DNA from 4 places in the Paenibacillus sp. FSL R5-0378 genome. Region 3 is predicted to be linked to each of the others. Evidence: predicted binding sites of a transcription regulator. Region 3 holds the regulator's gene; each other region holds the start of a gene.

Region 1 (3,157 bases), 990 kb from region 3:
TGTTCATCGGTCTGGGCGTCGCCGGGATCGCCGTTTCCCGAATTTTGTACAAACGCAAAGGGGCCGATCCCGAAGCCCCACCGGGACCTCCGCCGGGACCACCGTCGCTTCCGCCGGAATAAATACGGCCATGACTGCGCCGCACGAACGTTATTCAGCTCCATTCAAGACGCGATACACGGCAGTCATGCTTGTCGATTTCCAAAATAAAGGGTGCCTGCACATCCCCGATGGATGCAGGCACCCTTTTTTTCATGATAACAGCCAACCACCCGCTAACCGCCCAGCAGAACAGATCTCAGCTCCCCGTATCCCCCCAGAATATGATGGGGCTGATGTCCGGTCGCAAATGGCTCGACCTTCCGATGGTTAAACCAAACTGATGTCCACCCCGCCTCCAGCGCGCCGATAACGTCGTTGTTCCAGGAGTCGCCGATGTACCAGCTTGCCCCAGGCTCCGTTTCCGTCGCCTCGTTCACATACCGGAACAGCCGGGGATCCGGCTTGTCCATGCCCACCGCTCCGGACACGAATACCCGGTCCAAGCCCACCAGCTTGTCCAGCCCAAGCGCACGGACTTTGTTCATTTGGTGTTCCTTCGGGCCATTGGTGATCACGCCGACCACATCGCCCCGCTCCTGGAGCTCCCGGATCAGCTCCTGCGCCCCCGGAAACAGGCGAATGTCGAACTGCCCCTCCAAATAGGCCGCCTGAATCGCAGCCGCCTGCTCCCGGTCCACGTCGATGCCGAACTCCGCAAGGGCCAGCTGAATCCGCTGCTCGCGCATGTCCTCCAGATCCCCCGCATTCGCCGGATCATTCACATGTCCATGCCGGGCCGACAGCAAGTCGCTGTAATGCCGGAACCGGTGGTATACTTGTTCATAAGGAAAGCCGTCCGGCGGCGATATCAAGCGATCGAGCGCTTGCCGCAGCGGTTCCAGATGGTCATACAGCGTATCGTCCACGTCAAAAAATACCGCTCTTTGTTCACCCATTTTCTTGTTCTCCCCCATCTGCCTAGTCCGCGATCACATGCCGGCTGCTGCCCGCATTAGCCCTCATATTGTACCATACAGCGGGCTTTTGGGACGCCTCAGCCGCTGTTTCAGCAGGAAAAAATCCGGATAACGGCTTATGATAAGCCCTTTCAATTGTGACGAAACTGGCAACATTGACAAAGCCTTGTGCAATTTTGAACAAAAATGAAAATCCCCGATTTTCCGCGATTACAGTGATTTTTCGCACAATTTGAGGTTTTTTTAAAAATCATGTGAAGATGTTCACAGAATATCTGTAAATGATTTACATTTATTACTTTTGTTGCATTTGTTTTCGTTCCCCCGGATTACTAAGCTATGGCTATAAGGTTCATTATTTTTAGACCAATTCAGCTACATGTAACGCTAGAAAGGAGCTCACTGTGAAGAAAAAAAGATGGTTATTTTTTGGTTTATTTGTATCCATCATGTTGCTGCTTAGCGGATGCGACTCGTCGTCACTCATCGTGCTAGATCCGAAAGGTCCGCAGGCAAAAACGCAATCCAGCACGATTATTTTCTCCATCCTGATGATGGCTTTCGTCTTGATTGTTGTTTACATCTTGTACATCATCATGCTGACCAAATACCGGGCAAGCAAAACCAGTGACGATTATATCCCGCCTCATATAGAAGGTAACAAATGGCTCGAGTTCACCTGGATTGCGATTCCGGTTATCATTGTGGCCATTCTATCGGTTGTCACGGTCAAAACGACCAGTGCGGTGGAAAGTGTTCCTGCCGGTTACGAGGATCAGAAGCCGCTTGTTATCTATGCCGCATCGTCCAACTGGAAATGGCACTTCAGTTACCCTGAAGAAGGCGTTGAAACGGTGAACTATGTGAATATTCCTACAAACCGCCCGATCGAGTTCCGCCTGTATTCTTACGGACCGATTACGAGCTTCTGGGTGCCGCAGCTTGGCGGACAGAAGTACGCCATGAGCGACATGGTCAACACGCTTCACCTGCTGGCCGACACACCGGGTTCTTTCATGGGACGTAACTCCAACTTCTCCGGTAAAGGCTATGCGCAGATGGAGTTTGAGGTACAGTCCATGAGCGCCGGAGACTTCAGCAAATGGGTCGACGACGTGAAGAAAACCGCGCCTCAATTGACTGAGGACAAATTTAACGCGCTGCTGAAAACCTCCTACGTTGGACGGGAATCCTTCTCTTCCACGCATCTCGGGTTCAACCCGCCGCCTGAAATGGATATGTCCGAAGGGCATCACGGCAGCGGCAGCAGTGACAAAGATTCCGGCTCGGAAACGATGGATCATTCGGATATGAGCAATATGGAAGATATGGGGTCCATGGAACATGGAAACTAACATCTACTGGAAAGGAGACCTACCTGCATGAAATGGGACGAATTTTTTGTTACCGGTGAGCCGATGATCTATGCTGCCATGGTCAGTATCGTCGTCGTTTCCCTCGCCATCCTGATCGGCCTGACCTATTTTAAAAAGTGGGGCTATCTGTGGCGCGAATGGCTCACAACGGTTGACCATAAGCGGATCGGGGTCATGTATATCCTGTCCGCACTCATCATGCTGTTCCGCGGCGGGGTCGACGCCCTGCTGATGCGTACGCAGCTCGCGGCTCCGGAAATGAAGTTTCTGGATGCGCAGCACTATAACGAAATCTTTACAACGCACGGCGTTATCATGATCCTGTTCATGGCGATGCCGTTCGTTATCGGACTTATGAACGTTGTCGTTCCGCTGCAAATCGGGGCGCGCGACGTAGCTTTCCCTAGACTGAACGCCGTCAGCTTCTGGATGTTCTTCTTCGGAGCGATGCTGTTCAACATTTCCTTCGTCATCGGGGGATCGCCGGATGCCGGCTGGACCGCTTACTTCCCGCTGGCGAGCCTGGAGTTCAGCCCGACCGTAGGTAACAACTTCTACTCTCTGGCCCTTCAGATTTCCGGTATCGGTACGCTGATGACCGGTGTCAACTTTATCGTAACGATTCTGAAAATGCGTGCGCCAGGCATGAGACTGATGCGCATGCCGATGTTTACCTGGTCCGTCCTGATTACGAACGTTATCATCCTGTTCGCATTCCCGGTTCTGACCGTTGCCCTTGCCCTGATGATGTTCGACCGCATC
Region 2 (3,157 bases), 880 kb from region 3:
AGAGCTTTAGCCATAGGGGCCAGGCAGTTGGTTGTGCAGGAAGCGCCGGAAATGACGGTTTCCGTTCCGTCCAGGGTGTCATGGTTCACGTTGTATACGATCGTCTTCATGTCGCCTGTAGCAGGGGCGGAAATGACGACTTTCTTCGCTCCGCCTTTCAGGTGAAGCTCGGCTTTTTCTTTTGTGGTGAAGAAGCCTGTACATTCGAGAACAATATCAACGCCAAGCTCACCCCAAGGAAGATCTTCAGGATTCCGCTTAGCAAAACCTTAACCTCTTTGCCGTTTACTTTGAAGGTTCCGTCATGGACTTCAATGTCACCGTGAAAAGTGCCTTGCGTCGTATCATATCTGAGCAGATGTGCTAACATTTTAGCGTTCGTAAGGTCGTTAATTGCTACAACCTCGACGCCTTCCACATCTTGAATTCGGCGAAAAGCGAGTCGTCCGATTCGTCCAAAACCGTTTATACCTACTTTTACAGTCACTGAAAAATCCCCCTATAAGTTTTATTTATTCCAACAAGCCGATGCCTGCAATGGAATAAAAATGACCCAGCGCTATTTCATTCTGGAATGGCTTACTGTATAATGCGAAAAGAGACCGATCGGTATTTTTTATATTAGCATGATATGAGTGAATTGCAAGGACGAATTGGGTAATTCGTTTAAAACAAATGAAATAAAATACGGTTCATACGGAGGAGCTCATGAAAAAAGGGGACAGAACAAGGGAACACATCATTATGAAATCGGCTGAAATTTTTAACCAGAGAGGATATGCCGGTACATCGCTAAACGATATTATTGCCGACACAAGAATTAAGAAGGGGGGCATCTATCGACATTTTGCCAGTAAAGACGAGATCGCGCTTGAAGCCTACAATTATGCTGCCAGTATGGTCGCCAGTAAATTTTCTGAAGCGGTCGATCAAGAGCAGTCTGCGTCAGGAAAGTTGGTTGCTTTTTTTCGTGTCTATGAGAATGTCGTCGACGATCCGCCATTTATTGGCGGATGTCCCATGCAGAATACAGCTGTAGAAAGTGACGATACTCATTCGGAGCTTTGTGGTCAGGCAAGGCAAGGGATGCATACCTTCTTGGATATGATGAAAAGTATTATTCGGGACGGCATTCAAGCTGGGGAGTTTAGGGAGGATCTGGATGTGGATGCGCTAGCATCATTTACATTTTCCTTGTTGGAAGGAGGGATTTTACTCAGCAAGTTGGATGGGGATAACAAGCACATGCTAATGAATACACAAATCTTCTCATCCTATTTGCAGCAATGCTGCCTAAAGACCTGTTAATCTGGTGTACTGGCACATCGGAAGGGAATTGGGCAGCTGTCTTATGCAATAGCCCAAACGGGTGGTTTTTGTATTTTTCACGGAGTTGTAAGAAAGAATTGATTTTTACTTGAACGTTTAGAGGAGAAGGTGTGACCACGATTGCAAGGCTAAACGTCGAATATATAATAAATTTTAAATATCAGGTTTTGTAATCTTTCAACTGCATTTCTCACACATTTGGGGAAATGCCAACTTACTATGTGAAAAAGTTCTCTTTTTATTCACGAAGGAGCAGAGCATAAGTTAGCCCCCGTAGGTCGTAAGGTTTTACGTCTAAACCTGATGTTTTCATTTTTTATTTTGTGTACAGGAACAGCGTGGAAGGGAGGAAGTTAATATGGGAATCGATACGGTGCTATGGAGTAAACTCGTGACTGGAATGACACTAGGATTCCACGCTATTTTCGCGACACTTGGCGTGGGTATTCCATTAATGATTTCACTCGCCGAGTTTATCGGTATTCGTAAGAAAGATCTTCATTATATTCTAATGGCAAAGAGGTGGTCACGAGGGTTCGTTATCTCTGTTGCAGTAGGCGTAGTCACAGGAACAGCAATTTCGTTACAACTCTCCTTGGTATGGCCCAATTTCATGAAACTTGCGGGAAATGTTATTGCGCTTCCGTTGTTTATGGAAGTGTTCGCCTTCTTTTTTGAAGCCATTTTCCTTGGGATATATCTGTACACGTGGGAACGATTTAAAAACCCGATGATGCATTGGTTACTAACGATTCCTGTTGTCGTCGGTGCAGGGATGTCAGCAGTATTTATCACGACAGTTAACGGATTTATGAATCAACCAGGGGGATTTACGTTCGAAGGAGGACAATTCACAGCCGTTGACCCCGTTCAAGCCATGCTGAGTACGGCAACATTCTCCAAAGTGTTTCATGTATTAAGTTCGGCCTATTTAACAGGAGCTGCTCTGCTGGCAGGTGTTGCAGCATTTGCAATACTTCGAAAAGGGGTTTCAGTATACCACAAAAAAGCCTTAAAACTGATGATGGCTGTCGTTTTGTTGTTCAGTTTAGTAAACACATTAGCCGGAGACGTATCCGCTAAGTTTTTGGCCGAACATCAACCTGAAAAACTTGCGGCTGCCGAATGGCATTTTGAAACGGAAAGCGGCGCAGATTTGATATTTTTAGGATGGCTTAATGCTGAGCATGAAATTATAGGAGCACTCCACCTTCCCAAATTTCTGAGTTTCTTGGCTTTTGGAGATTTCAATGCGGAAGTAACGGGTCTTAATGAGTTTCCTATCGATGAACAACCATCACTCGTGGTTCATTATTTTTTCGATTTAATGGCAACCATTGGATTTTTATTCTTAGGCATTTCCTTTCTGTATTTCCTATTTGTATTTTGGAAAAAGCGTAACGAACTCAACAAGTGGATACTGCGAATGATTGCATTAGGAGCACCACTTGCTTTTTTAGGAGTTGAACTGGGGTGGTTTTACGCAGAACTCGGCAGGCAGCCTTGGATTATCCGAGGATATATGCGTGTAGAGGAAGCGGCTACGACATCCCCAAGCGTCAGGATCCTTTTTTTCTTTTTCCTTCTACTATACATCGTATTGGGAACCGTTAGTGTTCTTGTGCTTCGTCGCATGTTCTATAACAATCCGGCTGAAGTTGAGATGGAGACGTGGACGCAGCGTGCAAGCGACAAATCAACATTGAAGGGTGAGCACACATGATGAATTACGAATTGATTGGAATTTCCGTGCTCTGGTTGTTTTTGTACGGATATATCATCATCGCTTCCATTGATTTTGGCGCAGGTTTCTTTGCCTTTTATGCTC
Region 3 (3,157 bases):
AGTCCGTACGCGGCAGAAAATGAGCCTGATCCGTATTCACCGCGATAAAATCCGCCTTCATCCCGGCCTCAAGTGCACCGACTCCCTTCAGGAACAAGGATTGGGCTCCGTAGATCGTGCCCATACGCAGTGCTTCCGCCGCGGGAACCGCCGTCGGATCTCCCGAGACGCCCTTATGTATCAAAGCGGCAAGGCGCATTTCTTCAAACATGTCCAAATTGTTGTTGCTCGCCGCACTGTCGGTTCCCAGGGAAACCGTAATGCCTGCCTGCATCATGTCGGTAACGCGGGCCACACCGCTCGCCAGCTTCAGGTTGCTGCCAGGGTTGTGTGATACCGTCACGTGATGCTTCGCCAAAATGTCGATTTCCTCGTCTGTTAAATGGACCGCGTGTGCCAGAATCGTCGGCCGTGAGAACATGCCGAGCTTCTCCAAATGAATCGCCGGACGCGTTCCATAATCGCGTACATTCTGCTCCACTTCCGCCTTGGTCTCCGACATATGCGTATGCATCGGCAGATCCAGGTCATGCGCCGCCTGAACGAACTTCTCGATAAAATCAGGAGGGCATGTGTACGGGGCATGCGGAGAAATCATCGCCGTGATCCGGCCGTCTGCCTGCCCGTGCCAGTCCTTGGCGAACTGAATGGCTTCGTTCAGCTTGTGCCGCTGCACATCCTCCGGGCACAGACCGATGACACCGCGGGTCAGGGCAGCGCGCATGCCGGATTCAGTCACCACTTTGCCCACCTGATCCATATGATCGTACATATCGAGGAACGTCGTCGTGCCGCCCTTCAGCATTTCAAGCACGGACAGCGAAGTCCCCCAGTAGACGTCACTGGACGTGAATTTCGCTTCCATCGGCCACATTTTTTCCTGCAGCCATTCCTGGAGCACCATGTCATCTCCGTAACCTCGCAGCAGCGACATGGCGGTATGTCCATGGGTGTTGATCAGGCCCGGCATAAAAAATAAATGCGTGCCGTCGACGACCTGTACGCCCTCCTCCAGCTGCGGCTCCTCTTCACCGATATAGGTGATGCGGTCGCCCTCAATGACCATCCAGCCGTATAATACCGGCTGCTCCGGCCGCAAAACGGCAAAGCTGCCGTTCTTGATGGCCCATTTAGGATTGGCGCTCCGGCTGCTGGAGCTCTTCAAATTGTCCGTCATCTTCCGTGTCGTCCTTTCCGTTGTTCAAATAATAAGCGAGGCTGAGCAAATCCGTCGTAAAATCGGCAGCATGGATCCGGATGCTAGCCGGCGCCTTCAGAATCGTCGGCGCAAAATTCAGAATCGCCTCGATCCCGGCCGCAATCAGCTGATCGGCGACGTTTTGTGCTTCGAAATCCGGGACGGTAATGATCCCGATCCGGATATTTTTGCTTTGTATCGTTTCTTTCAGCTCATCCATGGCCTGTACCGTCAAGGTGTTGATCCGTGTGCCGATTTTGGACGGATTGGCGTCAAACACGGCCACGATCTTCATATTTTCCTTCAGGTAAAAGTTATAGTTGGACAAAGCTTGACCAAGATTCCCCGCTCCGACCAGCACCGCGTTGATCTGCTGATCCAAATTCAGAATTTGACGGATCTTCTCGATGAGATAGGACACGTCATACCCTATCCCCTTACGGCCAAAATCCCCGAAATACGCCAAATCCTTGCGGATCTGCGCCGGGTTGAGATCCAGCTTCTGCCCGAGCTCCTGGGAGGAGACTGTGGCCACCTCCCGCTTGTTCAGCTCATTTAGATATCTAAGATATATAGGCAATCTGCGGACAACCGCCTCGGATATTTTCTCCGATTTCATGCATGTTCCCCCTATTGAACGGCTTGAATATTTATTTGGTTATATAGATTGAACTAAAGTTTTGCATTGAATTTCCTGTTCTAACCGCTTTAGTTCAATCTATCTAATGGACTCATTTAAGACACACCGTCCTGATGAAGCCATTCAGAGATGCGCGGAACCATCTGGTCTGTCTGCATATGCTCCATTTTCGGTCCAGGCAGCGAGTACAGGAAGTACTTCCCGTAATACGATTCGATAACGCGCGTATCGTATACGATGACGATGCCCCGGTCATGGGCGGTGCGGACCAGCCGCCCGAAGCCCTGCTTGAAGCGGATGACGGCCTGCGGGACCGACAGCTTCATGAACGGGTTCTTCTTCTGGCGCTGCAGCAGCTCGCTCTTCGCTTCCACCAGCGGATGGTTCGGCGGCTGAAACGGGAGCCGGACGATGGCCAGGCAAGTCAGCGCTTCACCCGGGATGTCCACGCCTTCCCAGAAGCTGCTCGTTCCAAGCAGCACCGAAGCGCTGCTGTCCGTAAACCGCCGGATCAGCTTCGTGCGGCTGCCGCTGTCTACGCCCTGTCCAAGCACGGCGATGTCGCTTTGTGCGAGGGCTTCTTTCAGCGGCTCGTATACCTGACGCAGCATGCGGTACGAGGTGAACAGCACCAGCATCCGGCCGTGGGTCGCGATCGCGGCGTCCGCCAGTGAGCGGGCCAGCGTTTCGACAAACAGGGCGTCCCCGACGCTTCCCTTCACGCTTGGAAAATCCCGCGGAATGACGAGCAGCGCCTGGTCCCTGTACCGGAACGGGGACGGAAGCTGGACCGTCACAAGGCGTCCGCTGTCCTGGTCCTCCTGCAGCCCAAGGTTATCGATCATATACTGGAACGATTTATCTACGGATAAGGTGGCGGACGTTAGGATGACGCTCTTTTTCTTATCAAAAAACAGCTCCTTGAGCTGCTTGCTGACGTCAACCGGAACAGCGTACAGCTGGAGCGATTTGCTGCGGAAATGGCCGCTCGCTTCCATCCAGTACACGACGGTTTCGTCGTTCAGCGTCATAAAGAAGCGGAGATTCTCCCGCTCGGAGCTGAGGTCCTTGAGCAGCCCGCCGATATCGGTGATCAGGCTGTCGGAACCATAATCATCCTGCTCCTCCTTGTATTCGGCCAGCATCTTTTCGCCTTTGCGGACGATTTCCCCTATCGTGACAAAGATCTGGTTTTCGAGCGCCGCCAGCGTCTCCCACTCTTTCGGCTTTTTCCCCGGCTGAAGGCGCAGCGTATACTGGCCGCCGTCGCCGGGAGCAGCGTCGCTCCGTTCCGGAAGCAGGCCGAAGAGCAATTCGCT
Region 4 (3,157 bases), 560 kb from region 3:
ATCTCCTTCGGCATGCAGTATGTGCATCGGAAATTGCATCGGTCCGTCACGGAAATCCTCAGGTCGCGCATCGGTCTAGCCAGCTGATCCAACTGGGGGTTCGCCGCCATGTTTCCTTCCTCCTTCGTATAGCCGTACATGCTTCAGCCCGCTTTATCCTTGCAGCTGCGGACTGCTTTTCAGCTTTGAGCTTCCGCCTCCATAGCGGTCGTTTGTAGGCTTGTTCGTAATATCGCTGAACGTTCCGACATATTGGATAACGTCTCCGGCATCATCTTTAACTGCATTAATGATTAATAACTCTAAATACTCCTCGCCATTTTTTCGCCGGTTCCAGATCTCCCCCTGCCAGCTTCCCCGCTCCTTGATTTCCGCCCACATGGTGCTGTAGAAATCACCGGATTGACGGCCGGACTTCAGGATGCTCGGATTTTTGCCGATCACTTCCTCCTCCGTGTAGCCCGTCAGCTTCGTGAATGCCGGGTTCACGGCATGGATCTTTCCGCTCAGGTCCGTCACGAGAATGCCTTGCCCTGTGGAATTGAACACCTCCGAGGAAACGGCCAGTTTATCTTGATAAAACATCCAGACAACGATGACGAGGCTGGCGAGCGCTACCTGGGATAGCGCCATGAACCCGATGGAATACTGCCCGGTCACCGAATGAATGAAGGAAAGCATCAGCGGCGGGAAGAAGCCGCCAAGGCCGCCCATCATGGACACGATCCCGTTCACGATCCCCGCCTGCTTGTTGAAATACAGCGGCACCAGTTTAAAAATGATCCCGTTGCCAAGTCCGGCGCCTACCGCGATGGTTAAGCAACCCACGGTATAGAGGCCGATCGACGGAGAGAACGCCAAGATGATGGCTGCAATCGTAAGTCCGACGAATACACCCATTAACAGGAACAGCGGCTTAAAACGGTCCGCCAGCCACCCGCCCACCGGTCGCAGGAAGGTCGCCACCACGATGAAACCGGCCGTGCGCATCCCCGCATCCACCTTCGCCAGCTCAAAATTCGTAACCAGGAAGTTGGGAAGGTAAACCGTAAACGCAACGAACGAACCGAAGGTGATGAAATAGAACAATGAAAAATACCACAGCTTATCGTTTTTATAGACGCCTTTGATCTGCTCCATGAGCGGCGTTTTGACCTTCGTTTCTTTGCGGTCACCCAGGAATACGTTCAGCACCGCAAACGCGAGCAGCAGAATTAAATACAGCTGGACGGTACGCTCCCACCCGATTTGCGTAGCAATGACAGGTGCGGCAAAGGTGGTAATGGCTGTACCGACATTGCCCATTCCATAAATTCCATTGACCAAGCCCAGCTTTTCTTTCGAATAATATTTAGGGAGCGAGGTGACACCTACCGAGAAGACGGCTCCTCCGATACCCAAGAACAGGCCGCCGATCACAAGATGCGTAAAGGATGTGGCCGTGCTGATAAAATAAACCGGGAACAGCAGCAGAATAAAGCTTGCGATAAACACGATCCGTGCACCCAGGACGTTGGCGTAGTATCCCAGCGGCAAACGGAGCACCGAGCCCAGCACCACCGGGATCGCGGTCAGGATCGCCAGCCGGTCGGCCGGGATGGATATGTCCTCCCGAATGAACGGCAGCAATGCGGAAATGATGACCCATACCATAAATCCAAGCACCAAATTCATCGTCTGCAGCGGCAGCTGCGCTTTTTTGATCATTTCAACCACCTTTTCTGAACATGATAAATGGCTGACTTCATTGATCCCCATGCCTTATTGTACGTGACGATATTCACAAAGATAATAGGGAAGTTCCCTGAATTCGTCAGGGGAACTTCCCTATATTCTGTGGCTGGAACACCCGGTATCCTTAAAAATGCTAGAAATCCAGCAGTTTTTTCTTTAGTGCATACTCCACCAGCTCCGGCCGGCTTTTCAGGTTCAGCTTCTCCATAATTTTGGCCTTATGGGCCTCCACCGTTTTGACGGAGACATACAGCTTCTCCGCAATCTCTTTGTTGCCGTAGCCTTTGGCGATGAGCGGCAAAATCTCGATTTCCCGGGGGGAGAGGCTGTTAAACGGATCGTTGTCCGCGCTCTCGCTGTCCTTTTTAATATACTCCCGAACCAGGGACGTGGCCATTTGCGGATGGATGTAGGTTCCTCCCTTGTGCACCATCCGGATGGCCGAGACCAGCTCTTCATCCGGCGCGTTTTTGAGCACGTAACCGGAGGCGCCGTTTTTCAGCACATGGAACAAATAGTCATCGTCATCATACATGGTGAGGATAAGTATTTTCGTATTCGGAAAATCATTGCTGATCTTGCCCGTGGCAATCAGGCCGCTCTCGCCCGGAGGCATGCTGAGGTCCATCAGCAGCACGTCCGGTTGGTGCTTGGCTACCATGGCGTAAGCCTCCATGCCGTCAGCGGCCGTCGCGACGACTTCCATATCCTCCTGGTAGTTCAGAATCATGGAAAAGCCGCTCCGGACCACCGCATGATCATCCGCTATGACAATTTTCATCGTGTATCGGTCTCCCTCTCCCTCTCGTTATCCTCTGAACACGGAATGCGCAGCTCCACCTTTGTCCCTCCGCCGATGGCCGAATACAGCATGAACTGGCCGCCGACAAGCTCGGCGCGCTCACGCATCCCGTATAGGCCAAGGCCGGTGCCCTTGGCTTCATTCTCATTCATATTGAATCCTGTTCCGTCATCCTTGACGGTCAGCTGAAGGACTCCGTCCTCTTCGCATAACCGGACGTACACCTCGTCGGTACCGGCGTATTTCAGCGCGTTCAGGACGGCTTCCTGGCATACGCGGTAGACCACGGTCTCGATCTCGCTGCCGTATCGGGCTGCGGACAGCTCCGCCGAGAAATCGACGAGCAGGCCGTAGTTTTTCTCGATCCATTTGAAATGCGAGCGGAACGCCGCTTCCAGCCCCAGGTCATCGAGCGAGGCCGGCCGCAGCTCCACGGACAAATGGCGGATGTCGTCCAGCAGCCGCGTCAGCGACACTTCGGTCTGCTGCAGCTTCTTCAGTACATCTTCGCCAACCTCCATATATTTGACCACGCGCAGGTCCACAAGCGAGCTGAGCAGCTCCTGGGCGACACTGTCATGCAGTTCCCGGGAAATCCGCTTTCGCTCGTCCTCCTGCGCT

What was found. The regulator Rex, encoded in region 3, represses fermentation and respiration genes when NADH is low (regulators of the CRP and FNR family bind a similar motif). The targets are predictions, from matches to a motif close to TTGTGAAATATTTCACAA.
Region 1: the regulator Rex is predicted to act here: its motif matches at 1,272-1,289, upstream of qoxA (cytochrome aa3 quinol oxidase subunit II).
Region 2: the regulator Rex is predicted to act here: its motif matches at 1,549-1,566, upstream of MKY74_RS21530 (cytochrome ubiquinol oxidase subunit I).
Region 4: the regulator Rex is predicted to act here: its motif matches at 1,769-1,786, upstream of MKY74_RS23035 (nitrate/nitrite transporter).

What each region holds. Positions count from the first base shown of each region.
Region 1 is NZ_JBBPAY010000001.1:6,518,850-6,522,006, forward strand. It holds gene MKY74_RS30250 (DUF2339 domain-containing protein) at 1-122, shown strand, start outside; gene MKY74_RS30255 (HAD family hydrolase) at 276-998, opposite strand; gene qoxA (cytochrome aa3 quinol oxidase subunit II) at 1,424-2,374, shown strand; gene qoxB (cytochrome aa3 quinol oxidase subunit I) at 2,402-3,157, shown strand, end outside.
Region 2 is NZ_JBBPAY010000001.1:4,648,592-4,651,748, reverse strand. It holds partial or broken gene gap (type I glyceraldehyde-3-phosphate dehydrogenase) at 1-487, opposite strand, end outside; gene MKY74_RS21535 (TetR/AcrR family transcriptional regulator) at 709-1,308, shown strand; gene MKY74_RS21530 (cytochrome ubiquinol oxidase subunit I) at 1,688-3,052, shown strand; gene MKY74_RS21525 (cytochrome d ubiquinol oxidase subunit II) at 3,049-3,157, shown strand, end outside.
Region 3 is NZ_JBBPAY010000001.1:5,528,352-5,531,508, forward strand. It holds gene MKY74_RS25520 (amidohydrolase) at 1-1,177, opposite strand, end outside; gene MKY74_RS25525 (redox-sensing transcriptional repressor Rex) at 1,131-1,817, opposite strand; gene dinG (ATP-dependent DNA helicase DinG) at 1,934-3,157, opposite strand, start outside.
Region 4 is NZ_JBBPAY010000001.1:4,970,613-4,973,769, forward strand. It holds gene moaA (GTP 3',8-cyclase MoaA) at 1-110, opposite strand, end outside; gene MKY74_RS23035 (nitrate/nitrite transporter) at 154-1,707, opposite strand; gene MKY74_RS23040 (response regulator transcription factor) at 1,868-2,515, opposite strand; gene MKY74_RS23045 (sensor histidine kinase) at 2,512-3,157, opposite strand, start outside.